DNA from 4 places in the Lysinibacillus sp. F12 genome. Region 2 is predicted to be linked to each of the others. Evidence: riboswitches for the same ligand, from Rfam matches in the RefSeq annotation. Region 2 holds a riboswitch; each other region holds the start of a gene.
The links. A riboswitch is a leader RNA that binds a small molecule or an ion and turns the genes downstream of it on or off. The one in region 2 is predicted to bind thiamine pyrophosphate.
Positions count from the first base shown of each region.

Region 1: another riboswitch for thiamine pyrophosphate. It lies ahead of thiM (hydroxyethylthiazole kinase); the one in region 2 lies ahead of AC3CH7_RS17460 (ABC transporter substrate-binding protein).
Region 3: another riboswitch for thiamine pyrophosphate. It lies ahead of AC3CH7_RS08370 (ABC transporter substrate-binding protein); the one in region 2 lies ahead of AC3CH7_RS17460 (ABC transporter substrate-binding protein).
Region 4: another riboswitch for thiamine pyrophosphate. It lies ahead of thiW (energy coupling factor transporter S component ThiW); the one in region 2 lies ahead of AC3CH7_RS17460 (ABC transporter substrate-binding protein).

Region 1 is NZ_JBYMLP010000002.1:1,234,785-1,240,792, reverse strand. Features, by position in the region: gene AC3CH7_RS13200 (cysteine desulfurase family protein) at 15-1,169, shown strand; gene thiI (tRNA uracil 4-sulfurtransferase ThiI) at 1,169-2,383, shown strand; gene AC3CH7_RS13190 (alpha/beta-type small acid-soluble spore protein) at 2,536-2,754, shown strand; gene thiE (thiamine phosphate synthase) at 2,825-3,466, opposite strand; gene thiD (bifunctional hydroxymethylpyrimidine kinase/phosphomethylpyrimidine kinase) at 3,456-4,280, opposite strand; gene thiM (hydroxyethylthiazole kinase) at 4,268-5,035, opposite strand; TPP riboswitch at 5,121-5,219, opposite strand; gene mbcS (acyl-CoA synthetase MbcS) at 5,407-6,008, shown strand, end outside.
Region 2 is NZ_JBYMLP010000003.1:710,505-716,512, reverse strand. Features, by position in the region: gene parE (DNA topoisomerase IV subunit B) at 1-1,401, shown strand, start outside; gene parC (DNA topoisomerase IV subunit A) at 1,398-3,836, shown strand; TPP riboswitch at 3,960-4,070, shown strand; gene AC3CH7_RS17460 (ABC transporter substrate-binding protein) at 4,226-5,221, shown strand; gene AC3CH7_RS17455 (thiamine-binding protein) at 5,223-5,516, shown strand; gene AC3CH7_RS17450 (ABC transporter permease) at 5,513-6,008, shown strand, end outside.
Region 3 is NZ_JBYMLP010000002.1:273,278-279,285, reverse strand. Features, by position in the region: gene parE (DNA topoisomerase IV subunit B) at 1-114, shown strand, start outside; gene parC (DNA topoisomerase IV subunit A) at 111-2,549, shown strand; TPP riboswitch at 2,673-2,783, shown strand; gene AC3CH7_RS08370 (ABC transporter substrate-binding protein) at 2,939-3,934, shown strand; gene AC3CH7_RS08365 (thiamine-binding protein) at 3,936-4,229, shown strand; gene AC3CH7_RS08360 (ABC transporter permease) at 4,226-4,999, shown strand; gene AC3CH7_RS08355 (ABC transporter ATP-binding protein) at 4,974-5,723, shown strand; gene AC3CH7_RS08350 (TatD family hydrolase) at 5,713-6,008, shown strand, end outside.
Region 4 is NZ_JBYMLP010000001.1:1,213,969-1,219,976, forward strand. Features, by position in the region: gene AC3CH7_RS06130 (MFS transporter) at 18-1,214, shown strand; TPP riboswitch at 1,274-1,381, shown strand; gene thiW (energy coupling factor transporter S component ThiW) at 1,476-1,982, shown strand; gene AC3CH7_RS06140 (VWA domain-containing protein) at 2,059-4,656, opposite strand; gene AC3CH7_RS06145 (vWA domain-containing protein) at 4,640-6,008, opposite strand, start outside.

The DNA.
Region 1 (6,008 bases), on a different contig from region 2:
GTGTGTGAAAAATAATGAATGATACAATTTATTTAGATAATAGTGCCACAACTAAACCATTAAAAGAAGTTCTTCAGGCGTTTATGGTTGTAAATGAGCAGTATTATGCCAATCCTGCATCCATCCATGCTATGGGTGTTGAAGCAAATGATTTATTAATGCGGGCACGTGAGCAAGTAGCAGATATTTTGCAAACAGAAGCAAAAAATGTGCTATTTACTTCAGGTGGTACGGAATCGAATAATGCGGCTATTTTTGGAATAGCGCGTAGCAATACACATATAGGAAAGCATATTTTAACAACTGAAATTGAGCATCCTTCTGTTTTAGAGACTGTGAAACAGCTCGCAAAAGAGGGCTTTGAAGTGGAATATTTAAAGGTTGATCATCGTGGTATTATTTCATTGGATGAACTTCGTGCAAAAATACGTAAAGATACAATTTTAGTAAGTATGATGCATGTAAACAATGAGATGGGTGCTATCCAACCGATTGATGAAGCAGCTAAATTAATCCATGAAATGAGTCGTGCAGCCTTACATGTGGATGCTGTACAAAGCTTCGGGAAATTAGCTGTATCCTTTAAGGGTGAAGAGGGACCGGATTGTATTTCGATCTCTGGCCATAAAATTCATGGCTTTAAAGGCTCTGGCGTATTAGCATTTCGTAAAGCGATAAGATGGCAGCCCTATGCACTTGGAGGTGGCCAAGAATTTGGATTGCGTAGTGGGACTGTAGCTGTTCCACAAGCTGTGGCTTTATCTAAGGCAGCTCGTATTGCGGTTGAAACCATGCATGACCATGCAAAAAAATACCGTCAATGGCATGATGAAATTCTTGCACAGCTAAACGAATATGGAGAGGCTATTCATATTTTGTCGACTCCACAGGGAGCGTCACATATTATATCTTTCAGTGTTCGCGATTTAAAAGGAGAAGTCATCATTAATGCGATGCAAAAACGAGGTGTGATTGTATCAACATCCAGTGCTTGTTCTTCGAAGCAAACTAAAACAAGTCATGTTGTCGAAGCATTGCATCTAGATGAGCATTATAAAAAAGGTGTCATCCGTATTAGTTTTGGTGCACATAACACAGCCGAAGATATTAAAAAGTTTAAACAAGTATTAGCAGAAGTAATGCTAGAGCTTAAAGGAGAAATAAAGTAATGATTTGGAAAGAAATTTTAATTCGATATGGTGAACTTTCTACAAAAGGTCGCAATAAGATGGATTTTATCCGCCGTTTACGTGAGAATATCCGTCATGCTTTTGCAGATTTAGGACATCTTCATATTCGTACCGAACGTGATCGAATGTTTATTGCAATAGAGAATGACGCACAAATGCAAACACTTGTAACAGGTTTGCCTAAAATTTTTGGTATCCAATCATTTAGCCCTGTTGCAGCGTGTGAAAAAGATATGGAAAGTATGAAAAAACTTGCGATTACGATAATGGAAACATTTAAAGACCAGCCATATACGTTTAAAGTGGAAGTGAAACGTACTGATAAAACCTTCCCATTAGAATCACATGCGATTCAGCGGGAAATTGGTGGATATGTTTTACCTCAATTTAACAATTTATCGGTGAAAGTGAAGCAACCAGATATCGAGTTACGTGTAGAAGTCCGTCATGATGCAACCTATATGATGGCGCAAGTCATTCCAGGTGCAGGAGGAATGCCTGTAGGATCAAATGGGAAGTCATTGTTAATGCTTTCAGGTGGTATTGATAGTCCTGTTGCAGGTTATTTAATGATGAAACGCGGAGTCCGTTTAGAAGCTATTCACTTTTTTAGTCCACCCTATACAAGCCAAAATTCATTAGAAAAAGTAAAAGTGCTTGCAAATGAGTTAACGAAATTTGGTGCTAATATTCGTTTGCACGTTATTCCTTTTACTGAAATACAAGTATTGATTAAAGAGAAAGTACCATCTAATGTATCAATGACAACAACTCGTCGTATGATGTTAAAGGTTGCTGATCAAGTACGTGAGGAAATCGGAGCTCTTGCGATTGTCACGGGAGAAAGCCTTGGACAAGTAGCGAGTCAAACACTTGAAAGCTTAACGGCTATAAATGCAGTAACGAATACGCCTATTTTACGACCATTAATTTCATCAGATAAATTAGAAATCATTGAGTTAGCTGAACAAATTGGCACCTATGAAACATCTATTCAGCCTTTCGAGGACTGCTGTACAATCTTTACGCCTGCTAGTCCTAAAACAAAGCCTAAGCTCGAAAAGGTTGAGCATTACGAAAGCTTTTCTGATTTTGATGAACTTATAGCACGTGCTGTCAAAAATCGTGAGGTCTATATTTTCCCTAAGAAAGAAGAAGAGCAACAGCAAGATAAGTTTGCTGATCTTTTATAAATCAAAAGTTCAAAAACCGTCTCAAATAGCCTATTTGAGACGGTTTTTTTTGTATAGTTCGGCAGATGCCAATAGAGGTACAATTTACCTTTATTTTTTTTGTATTAAAAATCTAATAACGCACATTCTATATTCACAAGGAGGTGAGAAACATGGCTTCAAACAACAACCGCAGTTCAAACCAGCTTGCAGTACCTGGTGTACAACAAGCACTTGATCAAATGAAATACGAAATTGCACAAGAATTTGGTGTTCAATTAGGGGCTGACGCTTCAGCTCGTGCTAACGGTTCCGTTGGTGGTGAAATCACTAAACGTCTTGTACAAATGGCAGAATCTCAATTAAAGGGTATGCCAAACAACAACCAATAAATGCTAAATAAGCATTTATAAACTTAAAACCAGTGACCGTAAAAGGCACTGGTTTTAGTTTGTTTAAAGATCATCTTTTTATGCGATTTAAAGACTTAAATATGGATACTGTTTGTTCAATATCCTCACTTTCACAGAGAGCAGAGATAACAGCAACTCCATCAGCACCAGCTTGAAAAACAATATCAGCATTTATCCCATTTATACCACCTATAGCCACGATAGGTAAGTTAGGCTGTAATTTGGAAGCCTTCTGTAAAAAATTGGTGCCACATGGTGGCTGTGCATCACTTTTAGATGTTGTGGCAAAAATAGGGCCGATACCTACATAATCAGCATGATGATCAATAGCTATTTGTAGTTCCTCCTGCGAATGTACGGAAACGCCAAGAATCCGGTTCGCCATTTTTTTCCGTGCAATGGCAATCTGTTCATCATCTTGTCCAATATGGACACCATCAGCACCAAGTCGTACTGCTAGATCCACGTCATCGTTAACAATAAACGGCACATGGTAATGTTGACATAATTGTTGACACTGGCGGGCAAATTGCTCATAAGCTAGTCCTGTTAATGCGTAAGGACCTTTTTCACGTAATTGAAACATGGTTATGCCAGCCCTCAGCGCTTTTTCGAGAACAACTAACGGCTCTTGATGGGAAACATTGCTTGTACCCATAATAAAATAAAGCTGTAAATCCTCACGTTTCAACTAACTTCACCTCGCAGGCACCATTATGCAGCCGATAAGCAAAATGATTTGTAGGGCCATGACCATTACCAATGGCTAAATCATGCATAATAGCTAATTGTATAAATTTTTTAGCTTCAATAACAGCTTTTTCAATTGTCAAACCTTGAGCAATAAAAGCAGTGAGAGCTGCTGAAAATGTACAACCTGTACCATGTGTGTTTTTCGTTGGAATACGAGGAGACTGCATGGAAAAATATTTGTCATTTTTTATAAATACATAATCAATCGCATATAACGAATTGGGGAGATGCCCACCTTTAATGATGACACAGTGAACACCTAGTTGGAAAAAGCATTGAGCGACCTTCTCCATATCAGAGAATTGATTTATTTTTCTTCCAGTAAGTGCCTCTGCTTCTGGTATATTTGGTGTCACAATTGTAGCAAGTGGTAGTAAAGAAATGCGCATGGCTTCAATAGCCTCTTGCTGCAATAAGTTTTCTCCACCTTTTGCAATCATAACTGGATCAACAATTAGTGGGATTTTTAAATCCTGTAAAATGTGTGCGATTGTCTGAATAATATCCGAGGAATAAAGCATCCCCGTTTTAATCGCAGCAATCGAAAAATCTTCTAGTAATGCATGAAATTGTTTTTCAACAAAATCAACTTCAATTGGGAAAACCCCTGTTACACCTCGTGTGTTTTGAGCAGTTAAAGCTGTAATAACTGAGGTACCGAAAACCCCTAATTCCTGGAATGTTTTTAAATCAGCCTGAATACCAGCGCCACCACCACTATCTGAGCCTGCAATTGTCGTTACAATATGCATGAAGCCTCACCCTCCTTTGAAAGACGATGAAGGGCATTTAGCAAAGCAATTTGAATATCCCCGATATCCTCTGTAAAGGCTGATGCTAGCTCAGCTGCTTTTTTGTAGTAAGTGAGGGTTTCCACTAATTGACTGTATGGATCTTCTCCTGAACAGTAGGCGGCTCCACATATAGCACTAAGTAAACAGCCTGTACCAGTGACTTCTGTCATTTGTGAATTTCCACCAGTTATCCATTGGCTCTGCACACCGTCTGTCATAAAATCATGTTCGCCTGTAACAATGACTATACAGTTGTAGCGTTGAGCCAATAATGTTGCTTCTGTTTCTATGTCAATAAATCCATCACCACTATCAACACCTTTTTGTTGCCATTCCACATTCACTAATGCCGCAAGTTCTCCCTTGTTACAGCGTATGACCGCAAATTGTATGTCTGTAAGTAATAGGTGTACGGTTTCCTTGCGATAAACTGTGGCACCTGCGCCAACTGGATCTAATATAACAGGAATACTAAGGGTATTTGCCTTTTTTCCTGCTAACAGCATCGCTTCCTTTGTTCGATCATTCAGTGTACCAATATTGATTAAAAGAGCTTCTGCAATGGCGACCATTTCTTCTACCTCATGGCTGTCATCAGCCATGACAGGAGAGGCACCTAATGCCAATAAGCCATTTGCTTGGAAATTAGCCACAACATAATTAGTTATACAGTGTATAAGCGGTTGTTGTTGACGAATCGTTTGAAAAATCATTTTAGTCCTCCTTCATGGGTGGACGTAAGCACGCAAAAAAGGCTCTTTTGTGTAAAAATGCACGAAAAAGAGCCTTTCATCTGAAAAAAAGATGTTCATTGCTCCCTACGTCAGTATTAACTAACAGGTTCAAAGGGTCAGGTTTTACCTTCTCAACTCTTTATGAGTCCCCCTGCAATCTTGCTTTTAGTTGACCAAAATGTACCATACTTTTCATATGTATTCAATAGCAAGTTTTCCTATCAACAAAACGTGACTGATGCCATATAGGTAAGTATGATAGTTGTCATGACTTTACTCAAATCAAGTGTAAACCATTGAAAATTCTAAGAAAGGAGTATAATGTGTCTTATCAAAAGGGGGCATTTGCCATGAAAAGACAAGAATTAGTAGCACCAGAATGGTATAACATAACTGATGAATTTGAAAAATATGCTAAGGATTCAACTAAAAATGCATTGATAATTTATGAAGAGCATTCTGATGTACAATTTATCACCTACGCACATTTACTTGAAAGAGCGAATCAGGCGGCACATGTCTTTACAAAAAATGGATTAACTAAAGGTGATGTCATTTTAGTGATGGTACCACGCTCAGTAGAAGCATACATTGTCTATATTGCTGCATTAAAAGCGGGTTTAACAATCATTCCAAGCTCTGAAATGCTAAGAACAAAAGATATTGAGTATCGTATTCATCATGCCGATGCTAAAGCAATTGTGGCCTTTGAGCCTTACATTCAGCAATTTGATCAAGTAGAAAATTTACAAGAGGTGCAGCTATTTGTTATTGGAAATGCTCATGAGCCATGGCAGCCATTGTTAGATATAATGCGAAAGCAACCAACAACTTACATAAGTTCTACACCAACAAAAAGTACAGACCATGCATTTTTAGCTTATACAAGTGGCACAACAGGAAATCCGAAAGCTGCAGTGCATACGCATAGCTGGGGCTATGCACATTTACG
Region 2 (6,008 bases):
CGTTTACGTGAGTCGGCTTTTTTATTAAAGGGCTTAAAAATTGAATTAATCGATGAGCGCGAGGAAGGCAAAAATGATGTGTTCTTTTATGAGAACGGCATTGAAGCTTTCGTTGCGTATTTGAATGAAGAGAAGGATGTTCTTCATCCTGTGAAATATGTTGAGGGTATTCAAGACGATATTGAAGTAGAGTTTGCCTTCCAATATAATGATGGTTATTCTGAAACGATTTTATCGTTTGTCAATAATGTACGTACACGAGATGGCGGTACACATGAAACCGGTGCAAAAGCAGCCTTGACGCGTGTCTTTAATGAATACGCAAGAAAAATTGGCTTATTAAAGGACAAGGACAAAAACTTAGAAGGAACGGATATTCGAGAGGGCTTAGCGGCTATCGTATCTGTTCGTATTCCAGAGCACTTATTACAATTTGAAGGACAAACAAAGGGCAAGCTTGGTACGAGTGAGGCTCGTTCAGCGGTAGATAGTGTGGTGTCTGAGCAAATTTTATATGTGCTAGAGGAAAATGCTGAATTGTCAGCGTCTCTTGTGCGTAAAGCGATTCGTGCGCAGCAAGTGCGTGAGGCGGCTCGTAAAGCCCGTGAGGATGCACGAAATGGTAAGAAAAACAAAAAGGGTAGTACGATTCTGTCTGGGAAATTAACGCCTGCACAGTCACGTAATGCGGCGAAAAATGAATTATATTTAGTCGAGGGTGATTCAGCGGGTGGTTCTGCAAAACAAGGTCGTGATCGAACATTCCAGGCGATATTACCACTGCGTGGGAAAGTTATTAACACAGAAAAAGCCAAGCTACAAGATATTATGAAAAACGAAGAAATTTCAACGATTATTCATGCGATCGGTGCAGGTGTAGGTACAGATTTTGCTGTGGAGGATTCAGCCTACAATAAGGTAGTCATTATGACCGATGCTGATACGGATGGTGCGCATATTCAAGTATTGCTACTAACGTTTTTCTATCGTTATATGCGTCCGCTCATCGAGGCTGGAAAAGTCTTTATTGCGTTACCACCACTTTATAAGGTTTCGAAAGGAACTGGCAAAAAAGAAGTGATTGAATATGCTTGGACAGAAAACGATTTACAAAAGGCCATCAAACAAGTTGGAAAGGGTTACATATTACAGCGCTATAAAGGTCTTGGAGAGATGAATGCTGACCAGCTATGGGATACAACAATGAACCCTGACACACGGACATTAATTCGTGTCACTATCGAGGATGGTGCACGTGCAGAGAGACGTGTCACGACGTTAATGGGCGATAAAGTAGAGCCACGTCGTAAATGGATCGAAGCCAATGTAGACTTCGGTATGGAGGATGATGCTAACATTTTAGAAAATGAATTCATCCAACAAGAGGAGGGCCAAGCATGAGTAGTACAGAAAAGTTTCAAGATTTACCTTTAGAAGAAGTAATGGGTGACCGTTTTGGTCGCTATAGTAAATATATTATTCAAGACCGCGCGTTGCCAGATGCACGTGACGGTCTTAAACCAGTACAGCGTCGTATTTTATATGCAATGTTTACGGAAGGTAATACACATGAGAAACCGTTTCGTAAATCGGCTAAGACAGTCGGAAATGTAATCGGTAATTACCATCCGCACGGAGATAGCTCAGTCTATGAGGCGATGGTTCGTATGAGTCAGGATTGGAAAGCTCGCCATATGCTTATAGAAATGCATGGGAATAACGGTTCGGTTGATGGAGATCCACCAGCAGCCATGCGTTATACGGAGGCAAGACTTTCTGCAATTGCTGGTGAAATGTTACGAGATATTGGGAAGAAAACGGTTGAATTCGTGCCAAACTTCGATGACCAGGATATGGAACCAACTGTTTTACCAGCTCGTTTCCCTAATTTATTAGTAAACGGCTCTACAGGGATATCTGCGGGTTATGCAACAGATATTCCACCGCATGCATTAGATGAAGTGCTGGATGCTGTTTTGATGCGCTTAGACAAGCCTACTGTGACAGTGGATGAATTGATGACAGTTATCAAGGGTCCTGATTTCCCTACAGGCGGAATTATTCAAGGTGTAGACGGCATTAAAAAGGCATATGAAACAGGGCGCGGTAAAATTATTGTCCGTGCACAAGCTGTGGTCGAACCTATCAAGGGCGGAAAAGAGCAAATTGTCGTTACCGAATTACCATACGATGTGAATAAAGCGAATCTTGTGAAAAAAATTGATGAGCAACGTGTAGATAAACGCCTTGAAGGGATTGCTGAAATTCGTGATGAATCAGATCGTACAGGGTTACGTGTCGTTATCGAGCTGAAAAAGGATGTTCCTGGACAGGGGATTCTACAGTACCTATTTAAAACAACAGATTTACAAGTAGCTTACAATTTTAATATGATTGCCATTCATAATCGTCGTCCAACGATGATGACATTACCATTATTGCTGGATTCCTATATTACTCACCAAAAAGAAGTGGTCACAAATCGTTCTATATATGATTTACAAAAGGCAAAGGATCGCTCCCATATCGTGGATGGCTTAATTAAAGCCCTATCTATTCTAGACGAGGTTATTGCTACGATTCGTTCATCTAACGATAAGAAGGACGCCAAGCTCAATTTACAGGCGAAGTTCGATTTTACTGAGGTACAGGCAGAGGCGATTGTGAGCCTGCAATTATATCGTTTAACGAATACCGATATTACAGAACTCCGTCAAGAACAGGATGACTTAAACAAATTGATTGCCAAGCTAGAAGGAATTTTACAAAGCGAGGCCAAACTTGTACGCGTCATTAAACAAGAATTGCTAGATATTAAAAAACGTTTCACAGAGCCACGTCGCTCGAAAATTGAACAAGAAATAGAAGAAATTAAAATTACATTAGATGTCCTTGTTCCAAGTGAAGAGGTTGTAGTGACTGTCACGAAAGATGGCTATATTAAACGTACATCTACACGATCCCATGCCGCCTCCAACGGTCAAGATTTTGCGATGAAAGATTCCGATTACTTATTGTATGAAGCAAACTTAAATACACAACATCATCTATTGTTATTTACAAATAGAGGGAATTATATTTATCAGCCTGTTCATGAATTACCTGATATTCGCTGGAAGGACCTTGGACAGCATATTTCAAGTATTGTGCCAACAAGTGAAGATGAGTCGATTATTGCAGTCTATGGCTTTGAAACATTTGAACAGCCAAATATGTATATTTTAACTGCTACGAAAGATGGCCAAATTAAACGTTCGCCATTAGCAGATTATGCTGTGACGCGTTATTCGAAGCCAATTAAAACAATGAATGTTAAAGCGGGCGATGCAATGATTTATGCATCGTTTATAACTGATGATGCGGAACTGCTCTTAACAACTGATACGGCCTATGCCATTCGTTTCCCTATTGAAGAACTACCAGTTACTGGAGTGAAAACGGGCGGTGTTAAAGGTATTACGCTAAAAGATGGAGAAGCTTTAGTCGGGGTCAATGTCCTACAGCCAGACGAAACACAATATGTCGTTATTGTGACACAACGAGGGGCTGTAAAGAAAATGAATGTCGCAGAGGTAGAAATAGCAAGTCGTGCCAAGCGTGGACTTAAAGTCCTTACAGAATTAAAAGCAAATCCTCATCGAATTGTCGCTGTTATTCAAGCAACAGACGATGAGCAGGTTGTGATTGAAACTGAAAAAGGCATACAAGAGGTTATCGATGTCCATGCATTGACGCGCGCTGATCGCCATTCTAATGGTTCATTTAAAGTGGACATTGCAACAGATGGAGCCATCTCACATGTTTTAACGGCCAAAAAAGAACAAAAAACAAGCTAACATCATGCCCAGTCTCTATAAGTAGAGCTGGGCTATTTGTTTATAGTGGCACAACTATCCAAAATTAGCATCTTGTCATTTAAGATCAACTATGGGTATAATAAACATCGAAAAGTTCATAGCGAAAGAATGTAGGGGGGCTAGTTATGGCTAGCTGAGATTGTGTCCGATAGACACTGACCCTTTGAACCTGATTTGGCTCGTACCAGCGTAGGGAACATCTATTCAAAAAAGCAAATGTTTTGGAGATTGATTGCAATACGTCTGGGAGGAATCCTAGGCGTTTTTTTATTTTCTAAGCAATATCTTACCAACCGTATAATACGCTTTCTTCTGGTGACAACATTCATTCATGAACACTTTCATATTACAAACTGGGAGGACCTAGCATGAAAAAATGGTTATTTATCCTATTAGCTACTCTATTGACGTTAGTAGGCTGTAGCGACAAGGAGGACAAGCAGTCTGCTGATACAAAGAAAAAGGTATCAGTGGTACTCGATTGGACACCGAATACGAATCATACAGGATTGTATGTTGCGAAAAAGCTCGGTTATTTTGAAGAAGTAGGCTTAGATGTTGATATTATAATGCCAGGAGAGGCAGGAGCCGATCAGCTCGTAGCTTCTGGTAAGGCAGAATTTGGCGTGAGTTATCAGGAGGGCATTACACAGGCTCGTGTTCAGGATGTGCCACTTGTTTCGATAGCGGCCATCATCCAGCATAATACATCTGGATTTGCTTCTGTAGCGTCAAAGGGTATTACCTCTCCAAAGGACTTTGAAGGAAAAACATATGGGGGCTGGGGAGCACCTCTCGAACAAGCGGTATTACAATCATTAATGCAAAAAGAAAACGCTGATATTAATAAATTAGACATTGTCAATGCGGGAGATTTAGATTTCTTTACGATGATGAAAAAGGACATCGACTTTGCTTGGATTTATTATGCATGGACAGGTATTGAGGCAGAGCTTCGTGGGGAAAAAATTAATATGCTGTATTTAACGGACTATAGTGATCAGTTAGATTACTATACACCTGTTTTAGCAACCAATGAAAAAATGATTCAAAACAATCCAGACAGCGTCAAAGCTTTTGTTGCAGCTGCATCGAAGGGCTATGAATATGCCATCGAGCATCCGAATGAAGCGGCTGATATTTTACTAGAAGCGGCACCAGACTTAGATAAGGAGTTAGTGCATAAAAGTCAAGAGTGGTTGGCTGATAAGTATCAGGATGACGCTAATCAATGGGGGGAGCAAAAGCTTTCTGTGTGGGAAAACTATGCTAAATGGATGTCGAGTAATAAAGTGTTAGAGGGCGAATTTGATGCTAAACAGGCGTTTACGAATGAGTTCCTACCGAAAAAGGAGGCCAATTAACATGGCAAATTCATTAATCAGTGTCCAAATCATTCCAAAGACAGAGAAATACGAGGATGTCATTCCTTATGTGGATGCGGCCATTGCGGTTATTGATGCATCTGGTGTGAACTATGAGGTTCATCCCCTTGAAACAACAATGGAAGGTGAGCTTACAACGCTTCTTCAAATCATTGAAAAAATGAATGTTAAGATGGTCGAGCTAGGAGCCATTAATGTCATTACACAAGTAAAAATTTTATATCAACCAAATGGGATTACCATGGCTACATTAACGGAGAAATATCAGTCATGAAACGGGCATTACAAAAGGGAAGGACGATAATGTTTATCGCCTTCCTCTTATTCATATGGGAGCTTGTTGTGCATATCGCTGATGTTCCTTCCTGGCTCCTACCAGCACCAAGCATAATCTTAAAGGAAGGCTTTCAATCATATCAAACGTTTCTGCCACATGCCCTGGCTACTGTGGAATTAGCTTTACTTGGACTTGCTATTGGGGTTGGCTGTGGTCTAACCGTGGCGATTGTTTTGCATCGTTTTACTTTCATTCGGTCGTTATTTTATCCGATTCTCATTATGTCGCAAAATATACCCATTCTTGTATTGGCGCCGTTACTTATTATTTGGTTTGGCTTTGGCTTATTACCAAAGCTCATCATTATTTGTCTAGTATGCTTTTTCCCTATTGTCATTGCGGCAATGGACGGTTTTCGTCAAACAGCACCCGAGTTAAAGCATTACTTCGAAATGATTGGAGCAACGAAGGCCCAAACGTTTTGGAAAT
Region 3 (6,008 bases), on a different contig from region 2:
GATAAAGTAGAGCCACGTCGTAAATGGATCGAAGCCAATGTAGACTTCGGTATGGAGGATGATGCTAACATTTTAGAAAATGAATTCATCCAACAAGAGGAGGGCCAAGCATGAGTAGTACAGAAAAGTTTCAAGATTTACCTTTAGAAGAAGTAATGGGTGACCGTTTTGGTCGCTATAGTAAATATATTATTCAAGACCGCGCGTTGCCAGATGCACGTGACGGTCTTAAACCAGTACAGCGTCGTATTTTATATGCAATGTTTACGGAAGGTAATACACATGAGAAACCGTTTCGTAAATCGGCTAAGACAGTCGGAAATGTAATCGGTAATTACCATCCGCACGGAGATAGCTCAGTCTATGAGGCGATGGTTCGTATGAGTCAGGATTGGAAAGCTCGCCATATGCTTATAGAAATGCATGGGAATAACGGTTCGGTTGATGGAGATCCACCAGCAGCCATGCGTTATACGGAGGCAAGACTTTCTGCAATTGCTGGTGAAATGTTACGAGATATTGGGAAGAAAACGGTTGAATTCGTGCCAAACTTCGATGACCAGGATATGGAACCAACTGTTTTACCAGCTCGTTTCCCTAATTTATTAGTAAACGGCTCTACAGGGATATCTGCGGGTTATGCAACAGATATTCCACCGCATGCATTAGATGAAGTGCTGGATGCTGTTTTGATGCGCTTAGACAAGCCTACTGTGACAGTGGATGAATTGATGACAGTTATCAAGGGTCCTGATTTCCCTACAGGCGGAATTATTCAAGGTGTAGACGGCATTAAAAAGGCATATGAAACAGGGCGCGGTAAAATTATTGTCCGTGCACAAGCTGTGGTCGAACCTATCAAGGGCGGAAAAGAGCAAATTGTCGTTACCGAATTACCATACGATGTGAATAAAGCGAATCTTGTGAAAAAAATTGATGAGCAACGTGTAGATAAACGCCTTGAAGGGATTGCTGAAATTCGTGATGAATCAGATCGTACAGGGTTACGTGTCGTTATCGAGCTGAAAAAGGATGTTCCTGGACAGGGGATTCTACAGTACCTATTTAAAACAACAGATTTACAAGTAGCTTACAATTTTAATATGATTGCCATTCATAATCGTCGTCCAACGATGATGACATTACCATTATTGCTGGATTCCTATATTACTCACCAAAAAGAAGTGGTCACAAATCGTTCTATATATGATTTACAAAAGGCAAAGGATCGCTCCCATATCGTGGATGGCTTAATTAAAGCCCTATCTATTCTAGACGAGGTTATTGCTACGATTCGTTCATCTAACGATAAGAAGGACGCCAAGCTCAATTTACAGGCGAAGTTCGATTTTACTGAGGTACAGGCAGAGGCGATTGTGAGCCTGCAATTATATCGTTTAACGAATACCGATATTACAGAACTCCGTCAAGAACAGGATGACTTAAACAAATTGATTGCCAAGCTAGAAGGAATTTTACAAAGCGAGGCCAAACTTGTACGCGTCATTAAACAAGAATTGCTAGATATTAAAAAACGTTTCACAGAGCCACGTCGCTCGAAAATTGAACAAGAAATAGAAGAAATTAAAATTACATTAGATGTCCTTGTTCCAAGTGAAGAGGTTGTAGTGACTGTCACGAAAGATGGCTATATTAAACGTACATCTACACGATCCCATGCCGCCTCCAACGGTCAAGATTTTGCGATGAAAGATTCCGATTACTTATTGTATGAAGCAAACTTAAATACACAACATCATCTATTGTTATTTACAAATAGAGGGAATTATATTTATCAGCCTGTTCATGAATTACCTGATATTCGCTGGAAGGACCTTGGACAGCATATTTCAAGTATTGTGCCAACAAGTGAAGATGAGTCGATTATTGCAGTCTATGGCTTTGAAACATTTGAACAGCCAAATATGTATATTTTAACTGCTACGAAAGATGGCCAAATTAAACGTTCGCCATTAGCAGATTATGCTGTGACGCGTTATTCGAAGCCAATTAAAACAATGAATGTTAAAGCGGGCGATGCAATGATTTATGCATCGTTTATAACTGATGATGCGGAACTGCTCTTAACAACTGATACGGCCTATGCCATTCGTTTCCCTATTGAAGAACTACCAGTTACTGGAGTGAAAACGGGCGGTGTTAAAGGTATTACGCTAAAAGATGGAGAAGCTTTAGTCGGGGTCAATGTCCTACAGCCAGACGAAACACAATATGTCGTTATTGTGACACAACGAGGGGCTGTAAAGAAAATGAATGTCGCAGAGGTAGAAATAGCAAGTCGTGCCAAGCGTGGACTTAAAGTCCTTACAGAATTAAAAGCAAATCCTCATCGAATTGTCGCTGTTATTCAAGCAACAGACGATGAGCAGGTTGTGATTGAAACTGAAAAAGGCATACAAGAGGTTATCGATGTCCATGCATTGACGCGCGCTGATCGCCATTCTAATGGTTCATTTAAAGTGGACATTGCAACAGATGGAGCCATCTCACATGTTTTAACGGCCAAAAAAGAACAAAAAACAAGCTAACATCATGCCCAGTCTCTATAAGTAGAGCTGGGCTATTTGTTTATAGTGGCACAACTATCCAAAATTAGCATCTTGTCATTTAAGATCAACTATGGGTATAATAAACATCGAAAAGTTCATAGCGAAAGAATGTAGGGGGGCTAGTTATGGCTAGCTGAGATTGTGTCCGATAGACACTGACCCTTTGAACCTGATTTGGCTCGTACCAGCGTAGGGAACATCTATTCAAAAAAGCAAATGTTTTGGAGATTGATTGCAATACGTCTGGGAGGAATCCTAGGCGTTTTTTTATTTTCTAAGCAATATCTTACCAACCGTATAATACGCTTTCTTCTGGTGACAACATTCATTCATGAACACTTTCATATTACAAACTGGGAGGACCTAGCATGAAAAAATGGTTATTTATCCTATTAGCTACTCTATTGACGTTAGTAGGCTGTAGCGACAAGGAGGACAAGCAGTCTGCTGATACAAAGAAAAAGGTATCAGTGGTACTCGATTGGACACCGAATACGAATCATACAGGATTGTATGTTGCGAAAAAGCTCGGTTATTTTGAAGAAGTAGGCTTAGATGTTGATATTATAATGCCAGGAGAGGCAGGAGCCGATCAGCTCGTAGCTTCTGGTAAGGCAGAATTTGGCGTGAGTTATCAGGAGGGCATTACACAGGCTCGTGTTCAGGATGTGCCACTTGTTTCGATAGCGGCCATCATCCAGCATAATACATCTGGATTTGCTTCTGTAGCGTCAAAGGGTATTACCTCTCCAAAGGACTTTGAAGGAAAAACATATGGGGGCTGGGGAGCACCTCTCGAACAAGCGGTATTACAATCATTAATGCAAAAAGAAAACGCTGATATTAATAAATTAGACATTGTCAATGCGGGAGATTTAGATTTCTTTACGATGATGAAAAAGGACATCGACTTTGCTTGGATTTATTATGCATGGACAGGTATTGAGGCAGAGCTTCGTGGGGAAAAAATTAATATGCTGTATTTAACGGACTATAGTGATCAGTTAGATTACTATACACCTGTTTTAGCAACCAATGAAAAAATGATTCAAAACAATCCAGACAGCGTCAAAGCTTTTGTTGCAGCTGCATCGAAGGGCTATGAATATGCCATCGAGCATCCGAATGAAGCGGCTGATATTTTACTAGAAGCGGCACCAGACTTAGATAAGGAGTTAGTGCATAAAAGTCAAGAGTGGTTGGCTGATAAGTATCAGGATGACGCTAATCAATGGGGGGAGCAAAAGCTTTCTGTGTGGGAAAACTATGCTAAATGGATGTCGAGTAATAAAGTGTTAGAGGGCGAATTTGATGCTAAACAGGCGTTTACGAATGAGTTCCTACCGAAAAAGGAGGCCAATTAACATGGCAAATTCATTAATCAGTGTCCAAATCATTCCAAAGACAGAGAAATACGAGGATGTCATTCCTTATGTGGATGCGGCCATTGCGGTTATTGATGCATCTGGTGTGAACTATGAGGTTCATCCCCTTGAAACAACAATGGAAGGTGAGCTTACAACGCTTCTTCAAATCATTGAAAAAATGAATGTTAAGATGGTCGAGCTAGGAGCCATTAATGTCATTACACAAGTAAAAATTTTATATCAACCAAATGGGATTACCATGGCTACATTAACGGAGAAATATCAGTCATGAAACGGGCATTACAAAAGGGAAGGACGATAATGTTTATCGCCTTCCTCTTATTCATATGGGAGCTTGTTGTGCATATCGCTGATGTTCCTTCCTGGCTCCTACCAGCACCAAGCATAATCTTAAAGGAAGGCTTTCAATCATATCAAACGTTTCTGCCACATGCCCTGGCTACTGTGGAATTAGCTTTACTTGGACTTGCTATTGGGGTTGGCTGTGGTCTAACCGTGGCGATTGTTTTGCATCGTTTTACTTTCATTCGGTCGTTATTTTATCCGATTCTCATTATGTCGCAAAATATACCCATTCTTGTATTGGCGCCGTTACTTATTATTTGGTTTGGCTTTGGCTTATTACCAAAGCTCATCATTATTTGTCTAGTATGCTTTTTCCCTATTGTCATTGCGGCAATGGACGGTTTTCGTCAAACAGCACCCGAGTTAAAGCATTACTTCGAAATGATTGGAGCAACGAAGGCCCAAACGTTTTGGAAATTAGAATGGCCACATGCCTATCCGGCAATTTTCTCGGGCATAAAAATTGCTGCTACCTATAGTGTAATGGGAGCAGTTATTGCGGAATGGCTTGGTGCAAAAAAGGGAATAGGCGTATACATGACCTTAGCACAATCTTCCTTCCGTACAGATCGAGTGTTTGTCGCCATTTTTGCGATTGTCTTGCTAAGCTTATTGTTGTTTAGTAGTATCCGCTTGCTTGAAAAATTAATGGTAAAGGGGAGAGGTTATCATGCTCAGCATTCAAAACATCGCTAAATCCTTTGACAGTCTACATGTACTTGACCATGTTTCCTTTGATGTCAAGGATGGTGAGTTTGTGGCCATAGTAGGACCATCTGGCAGTGGTAAGAGTACCCTTTTTCAATTAATTGGTGGGGTCTCTTTGGTTGATCAAGGGACGATTTTATTAAATGGAGAGGAGATTCAGCAAAAAAGAGGCGCAATTGGCTATATGCCACAGCAGCCTTGTTTACTTCCTTGGCGTACTATTTTAGAGAATGTAACAATTGTCGAGGAATTACAGCAAAATCCAAATGTTGAACGTGCAAAAGGTTGGCTTGAAAAGGTGGGGCTTGCTTCCTTTAGTCAAGCTTACCCATACGAGCTCTCGGGAGGGATGCAACAACGTGTGTCTTTTATCCGTGCCATTGTCAGTGATAAACCTATTTTATGTCTAGATGAACCATTTTCTGCGCTTGATGAATTTACAAGACTGGAAATGCAGGCATGGCTCCTATCCATTTGGGAAGAGCATAAAAAATCTATCTTATTCGTCACACATAGTATTGAAGAGGCCCTCTTTTTAGCCGATCGTATAATTGTTTTATCGAAACGGCCTGCAACAGTGAAAAAAGAAATGATTGTGCCATTTGAGCGCCCCCGCAAAGAAGAAATTCGTCATTCTGCCACATTCACAGCCTTGAAGCAACAGTTATTCACGTATTTACAGGAAGAAAAGGGGGATTTGAATGTTGATTGATGCCCATATTCATTTAGATCAATATAAGGACGTGGAAATACCTTCATTATTGGCAGAAGTAGAGGCATTAATTGCGGTAAGTATGCAGTTGTCCTCCTGTCAAAAGACGTTGCATTTAGCGAAGGTCTATCCCAAGGTGAAGGCGGCTTTTGGGTTTCATCCTGAACAGCCTTTACTGGATGAAATAGAAGAGAAGGCTTTATTTGATTGGATTCGCGCGCATCGTGATAACATGGTAGCGGTTGGTGAGGTCGGTTTACCCTATTATTTAAGGCAAGAACAAGC
Region 4 (6,008 bases), on a different contig from region 2:
AAAAGGGGGGCTTGTCGATGACCCAGCAGAAGTCCAATAAGGCGGCTTTGTATATTTTAATGTTTAACATGTTTATCGCAATGGGGAGTATTGGAATTATTATTCCTGTAATGCCTGAATATTTAAGAATATTTGGAGCAGCAGGACAAGTTCTAGGCATGCTTATTGCAACGTTCGCCTTAGCACAATTCGTATTTTCTCCAATTGCTGGGAATCTTTCGGACCAGTATGGGCGGAAAAATTTAATTATTTTCGGTCTTATACTAACAGGACTTGCACAAATCGGTTTTGGCCTTTCTACAGATGTATGGATGCTCTTTTTAGCACGTTTTTTAGGTGGCCTTGGCTCTGCATTTGTAGCACCTCCTATTATGGCTTTTGTAGCAGACGTGACAACTTATGAAGAACGCGGAAAAGGAATGAGTTTGTTAGGAGCTGCTATGTCTTTCGGCTTTATGATTGGCCCTGGAATTGGTGGTTTCCTTGCAAAGGTTAGCTTACATTTTCCATTTTTCATGGCGGGAGCTGCCGCCATTTTAGCGGCTATTTTATCTTACTTTTTATTACCATCTACAAAGCCAAATACTGCGCAAAATAGACAAAAGCAAGATAATCTGGTAAAACAGATGGCTCGCTCTGTACATATGCCTTATTTTGTTATGTTAATTATTATGATGGTATTCTCATTTGGGATTGCTAACTTCCAAACGACCTTATCACTATTTGTGACAGAGAAATTTAATTACTCACCTGGCGATATTGCCATCATTTTAGTTGTTGGTGGTGCGTTTGGGGTAATTGTACAAATGTTTATTATTACGCCACTCTTTAAACGGTTTGGTGAAATGAAAGTAGTTTTGGTCAATTTATTTATTGCGGCCGTTGCTATTTTCTTAATATTATTTGTTTCTGGTTTTGCACTAATATTAGTTGTTGCAACCATCTTCTCTACGGCGACAACGTTGATTCGTCCAGCTGTTAATACTCTCATATCAAAACTTGCAGAAAAAGAGCAAGGATTCGCAGCCGGCTTGAATAATGCCTATATGAGTCTAGGAAATATGATTGGACCCGCTTTGGCTGGTTTTTTATTTGACTGGAATATGAACAGTCCTTATATTTTTGGTGCCATTATCTTATTAGCTTGCTTCTTCCTTGCCCTGATTTGGACATTGAAAAAGGCGCCTCAGCTTATGCATCCAGATTCACATTAATAGGTAACTCTTATTGACTATTTATTGAAATATGTTACACTTCTAAAAAATAGAAAAATACTTACCACTAGGGGAGTCTTCTAAAGGCTGAGACGTATATGGTTATATACGGACCCTTCGAACCTGATCTAGTTCATACTAGCGGAGGGAAGTGGCGCTTCTTGCTATTTTCAGTGTATAAGCAAGGCCGCTTCCTGTCGTTTGAAGGAAGCGGCTTTTTTCATTTTCCTAGTGGCTAAAATGAAAAGGAGTACACCTAACATGTCTATTAGAAAATTAACAATTATGGCTTTATTAGTAGCGATTGCTATTGCAGGTTCTACTTTTATCTCCATTCCAACTGGGATTGCTCGTGCTTATCCGGTGCAGCACGCTATTAACGTAATAGGAGCCATTATACTTGGACCCGTATCTACAGTTGTAGTTGCCTTTGTTACGGCCATTATTCGAATCCTTACAGGGACAGGCTCTCTTTTAGCCATTCCTGGTAGTATTATTGGTGCATTATGCGCAGGGCTTGCCTATAAATATAACGGTAAAATTTGGTTTGCTGGTTTGGGTGAAGTGATTGGCACTGGTCTTCTAGCATCACTTGTAGCAGTGCCCTATGCAAAGGTACTAATGGAAACTTCCGTAGCAGCCTTGTTTTTTATGCCTGCCTTTTTAATATCAAGTACAATTGGAGCAATTTTAGGCATTTTAGTAGCTAGCAGTTTGCGAAAAACGGTGCTAGTAAGATATTTTAATCCTACTCTCTTTATTAAATAGTGTCGTGGAAGGATTTCTTTTTCCATGAATGTACAAAAAGCAGTGCGAAATTCGCACTGCTTTCATCTAAACTAAATTATTGGCGTTTTTTCATACCCTTTAATAGTTGTGCTACATTCGTGTCTTCTGCTTGTACAGGGAGATCCTCTACCAGTTGCTCCTTTTTCTTCGACTTCGTTAGGAAATTCCAGCCAAAGCGCCTTATTGTTATATCAATAAAGAATAAGAGCATACCTGCAAGGAGAAGCCATGTGGCAATGTTTTGACGATCCGCCCCTTGCTTTGTAAAGTCACGGAACACTTCTTGTGGTTCTTTTAAAACAGCACCACCTGTTTGTTCGGTTATTTCTTCTATTAATTTATCATTAACAGGAAGAAGTTCATATTCAGCGCTGTAAGGAACACTTAATCCCGCCTGATAAATCGTTTCCTTTTCATCAGCGATACGGAAGAAGATTAACCCCGGCTCAGCTTGTACCACAGCTCGCACCTGAGAGGCTGATATAGTTTCAAGCTGTGTGTCTAGCTCTTCACCCGCTTCATTAACAGCCACAATATCTAAAAATGCTGCTTCATTTGTAGGGTCTGTAATCATAAAGGATCCATCTGATTCTACTCTTACATCGTAGGCAACGTCATTATAACTTGGGAGCATTTGCGAAATAAGCGTTTGCCAAAATGTGCCCCAGTCCTGCCATCTTGCCCAGTCTCCTGACCACTTTCCTGTTGAATCAGAAGTAAATGCGAATGTTTTGCCAAGACCGTATTGCCATTGTGCTAATACTGGATCTTCCTTTTCGCTTTCAGCCACGACGGTAGCACCCTGCTTTGCGGTTGTTCCAATATAAGCATTCATTTGTGGAACGCCATTGGCAAATAGCGTATTCCATCCCCCTGCATTATACAGTACAGGATAGAATGGATTATCTTCAATGTACGTACGGGAAATCATGGCCGTTTCACGAGATAAAATGGACGGAATAGTTTGCTCATCGATAACATTGTAGAAACGTCCACTCCCCATCTCACTCAGAGCTTCCAATAAGTTTGCATCCGCGTCTTGACCAATAGCTACTGTCGATAAGGTTATTCCGTTATCTTTTCCTTGTTCAATTAAATCGTCATAATTTCCTGGCTGCGATTGTCCATCCGTTAAAAGAATAATATGCTTACGTTGCAGTTTCATATCTGCTAGGTTTTCATATGCTTTTGCAAGTGAACCATAGATTTCTGTTCCGCCTCCTGGTGTAACGGATAAAATGGTATCCACTGCCTCTTCTTTATTATTCAAAGGTCCAGTCTCTATAATTTCCCAAGGACGATCATCAAATGCTATAAATCCTAATGTATCTTCATCACGTAGCATTTCAACTGATCGTGCAGCCGCTTCCTTTGCAAGCTCTAGCTTGGATCCTGACATACTGCCAGAACGGTCTAGTACAATGACAAGTCCTAGTGAAGGTAATTGTTCTTTCCCCTTTATCTCCATTTCAACAGGTAATAAAGTTTCAATTGGTGTTTTAAAATAACCACCTAAACCAAAGCTATTTTCTCCACCCACCATTGCAAAACCAACACCAAAGTTTTTGACTGCTTGCTCTATCACACTCATTTTTGCCTCACCGACTAAATGTCCCGGTACATTATCAAAAATAATGGCATTATATTGCAAATAACTGGAGAGTTCATTTGGCAAGCTTTCAGGTGATTTTACATCATAGCCTATTGATTGCTGACCAAGTGCCGCCGCTATTGGTGAAGCTGTTTCATAGCCATTCACAATGAGTAAATGTGGTTCGCTTTGTACCATTGTGACACTTGTTAATTTATTGTTTTCAAATATTGCGTCCTGTCCTACTTGAACAACGGCTTCATATTTCACCAGCCCTTCACCAGTCGCTGCATGTTTATAGGTAAACATATTCGTTCCTTCGGCTAGCTCGACTCCCTCACGATGAATCAGTTCATCATTTTCATATAATAATAGCTCGCCTTGTCCAGCTGTTGTTGCATGCACTTCTGTTACCAGTTGTTGTTGCTCACCTACATAGGCAACTTGTGGGGACACAAAGCTTTTTAATGAAACATCATTCACAACAGGCTGACTGAAGGGCACAACATCCACACTAATATTGGAGCCTTTAAACTTCGTGGCGAAATCTAAAGCACTTCCCTTTGTCTCATTGCCATCTGTTAATAGCACAAGGCGTGTTGCTTTTTTCGGATCTATAATACCTGTGGCAAGTTGCAGGCTTTGTTCTATATTCGTTTGATCAGTAGCCTTTATTTCCGTAAACTTTGGTACTTCCTTTAATGTTTTAGTCATAATGGCTTCTGTTTGTAATGTTGATGAGAATGAATACAGCCCTGCAAGCTGTTCATCTTTTTTCGATTGTAAACTATCCTGTATAAACTGTACCATCTCATCTTCAGTCCCATTCATGGAAGCTGAGCGGTCAACTAGATACACGATTTGTTCTTCTTTTATAGGTAATAAAAGATACGGCCCTGCCAATGCGAAAACTAAACAGCCTACCGCTAGCATGCGAATCATAAGTACGAAAGCATGACTCTTTTTTAGTCGCTGTCGTTCTCGCCAATAGGTCCAACCAAAATAGATGAGTAATGGAAGTAATAGCAACAATATGAATGGCATATCAATTCGTAAATCCACGACGTCGTTGCACCTCCCACTCTAAAACAAGTAAAACTAAAATAATAAGAATTAGCCAAGGGACAAAAGAAGCCTTCGAAATCTCAGCCTTTCCGTTATCAGAAATATCCCCTAATGTATAGCTTGTTCCTTGCTCAATAACACGTTCTTGCGCCTGCAATTGTACAATAAAATGTTTTTCTTCATTATTAGAACGCACAAAATAGATGCCAGGTTTTGTTGGCGCAGTTAGCATACCATCCGTAACCAATGATAGAAATTCATCTTCTTGTGAATATACGCTCCAGTCTTCCTGCGCTAAAGCTACTGCTCTTTGTTCATTTGGTGTGAAAATACCGAGTGAACCAATGGATTCTGATAACTGCTGTTCAGTACTCCATAAGAATAACGGGAATGATGGGTGTAGTGGCCAATCCGTATCTGCAATATCTGCTAAGACGACGATATCCCCTTTAGGAGAGCGCTGTATAAACGGCTTTACTCCAACAGTAGCGATAGTTTCATAATTTGTAAATCCAGGATACAAGGCGCTAACATAAACATCTTTGAGCTCACTAAAAGCAAATAAAGCATCACTTTTAGTACTTACTATGCCACTTACCTCTACTTTTTCAGCATCATCACGGCCAAATAACACAAGAGGTTTGACCATCTTTTCCAGCAATTCAGCTTGATTAGTGATCACCGTGGCATCCTGATTGTCTACTACTTGTAAAGGCGGAACGATTTTCACACCCGTACTTACGGATTGAAATCCTTTTTGAATCAATTGATGCATGCCCTGATCAACCACAATTTTTGAAGTAGCCGTTTGTAGTAAAACCGTTTGTTGATTATCTACGTCATAATCATCTTGCGCATCAATAATCGCTGTCATCGATTTTTCTACAGGTAACTCCTTGAAGGTTTTTGTTATCGCTTCCTTTGGAGGAACAGCGATATTCTCAGCTACTAACTCTTTACCCTCTTCATTTAGTAATGCTAGTGTGACCTTTTGCTCGTTGTCTGTATCATTATGAAGCTGCACAAGCGCCATTGTAGCCTGTCCATCTGTTGTTGCAGCAAATCGAGTAATAGCAATATTTGTTAAGTCCTTCGCAGCACCTCTTACTAGCCATTTAACGGAGTCCTTATTCATAGGTAGTTGTTTTTTATCGAGTGCATCTGTAAATACATAGATGGAAGTCGGTGTATCTCCTACAAATGCTTGTGCCACATCTAGCGCCTTATCCATTTCTGCCGTTTCATAGGTTACTTGTAAGTCTTTAATACCTTTTTCGATTTCTTTAACATTTGTCTCTTGCTGCAAAATCGCTTTTGGTGCTGAACCAGTCGTAATTAACGTGACTGGT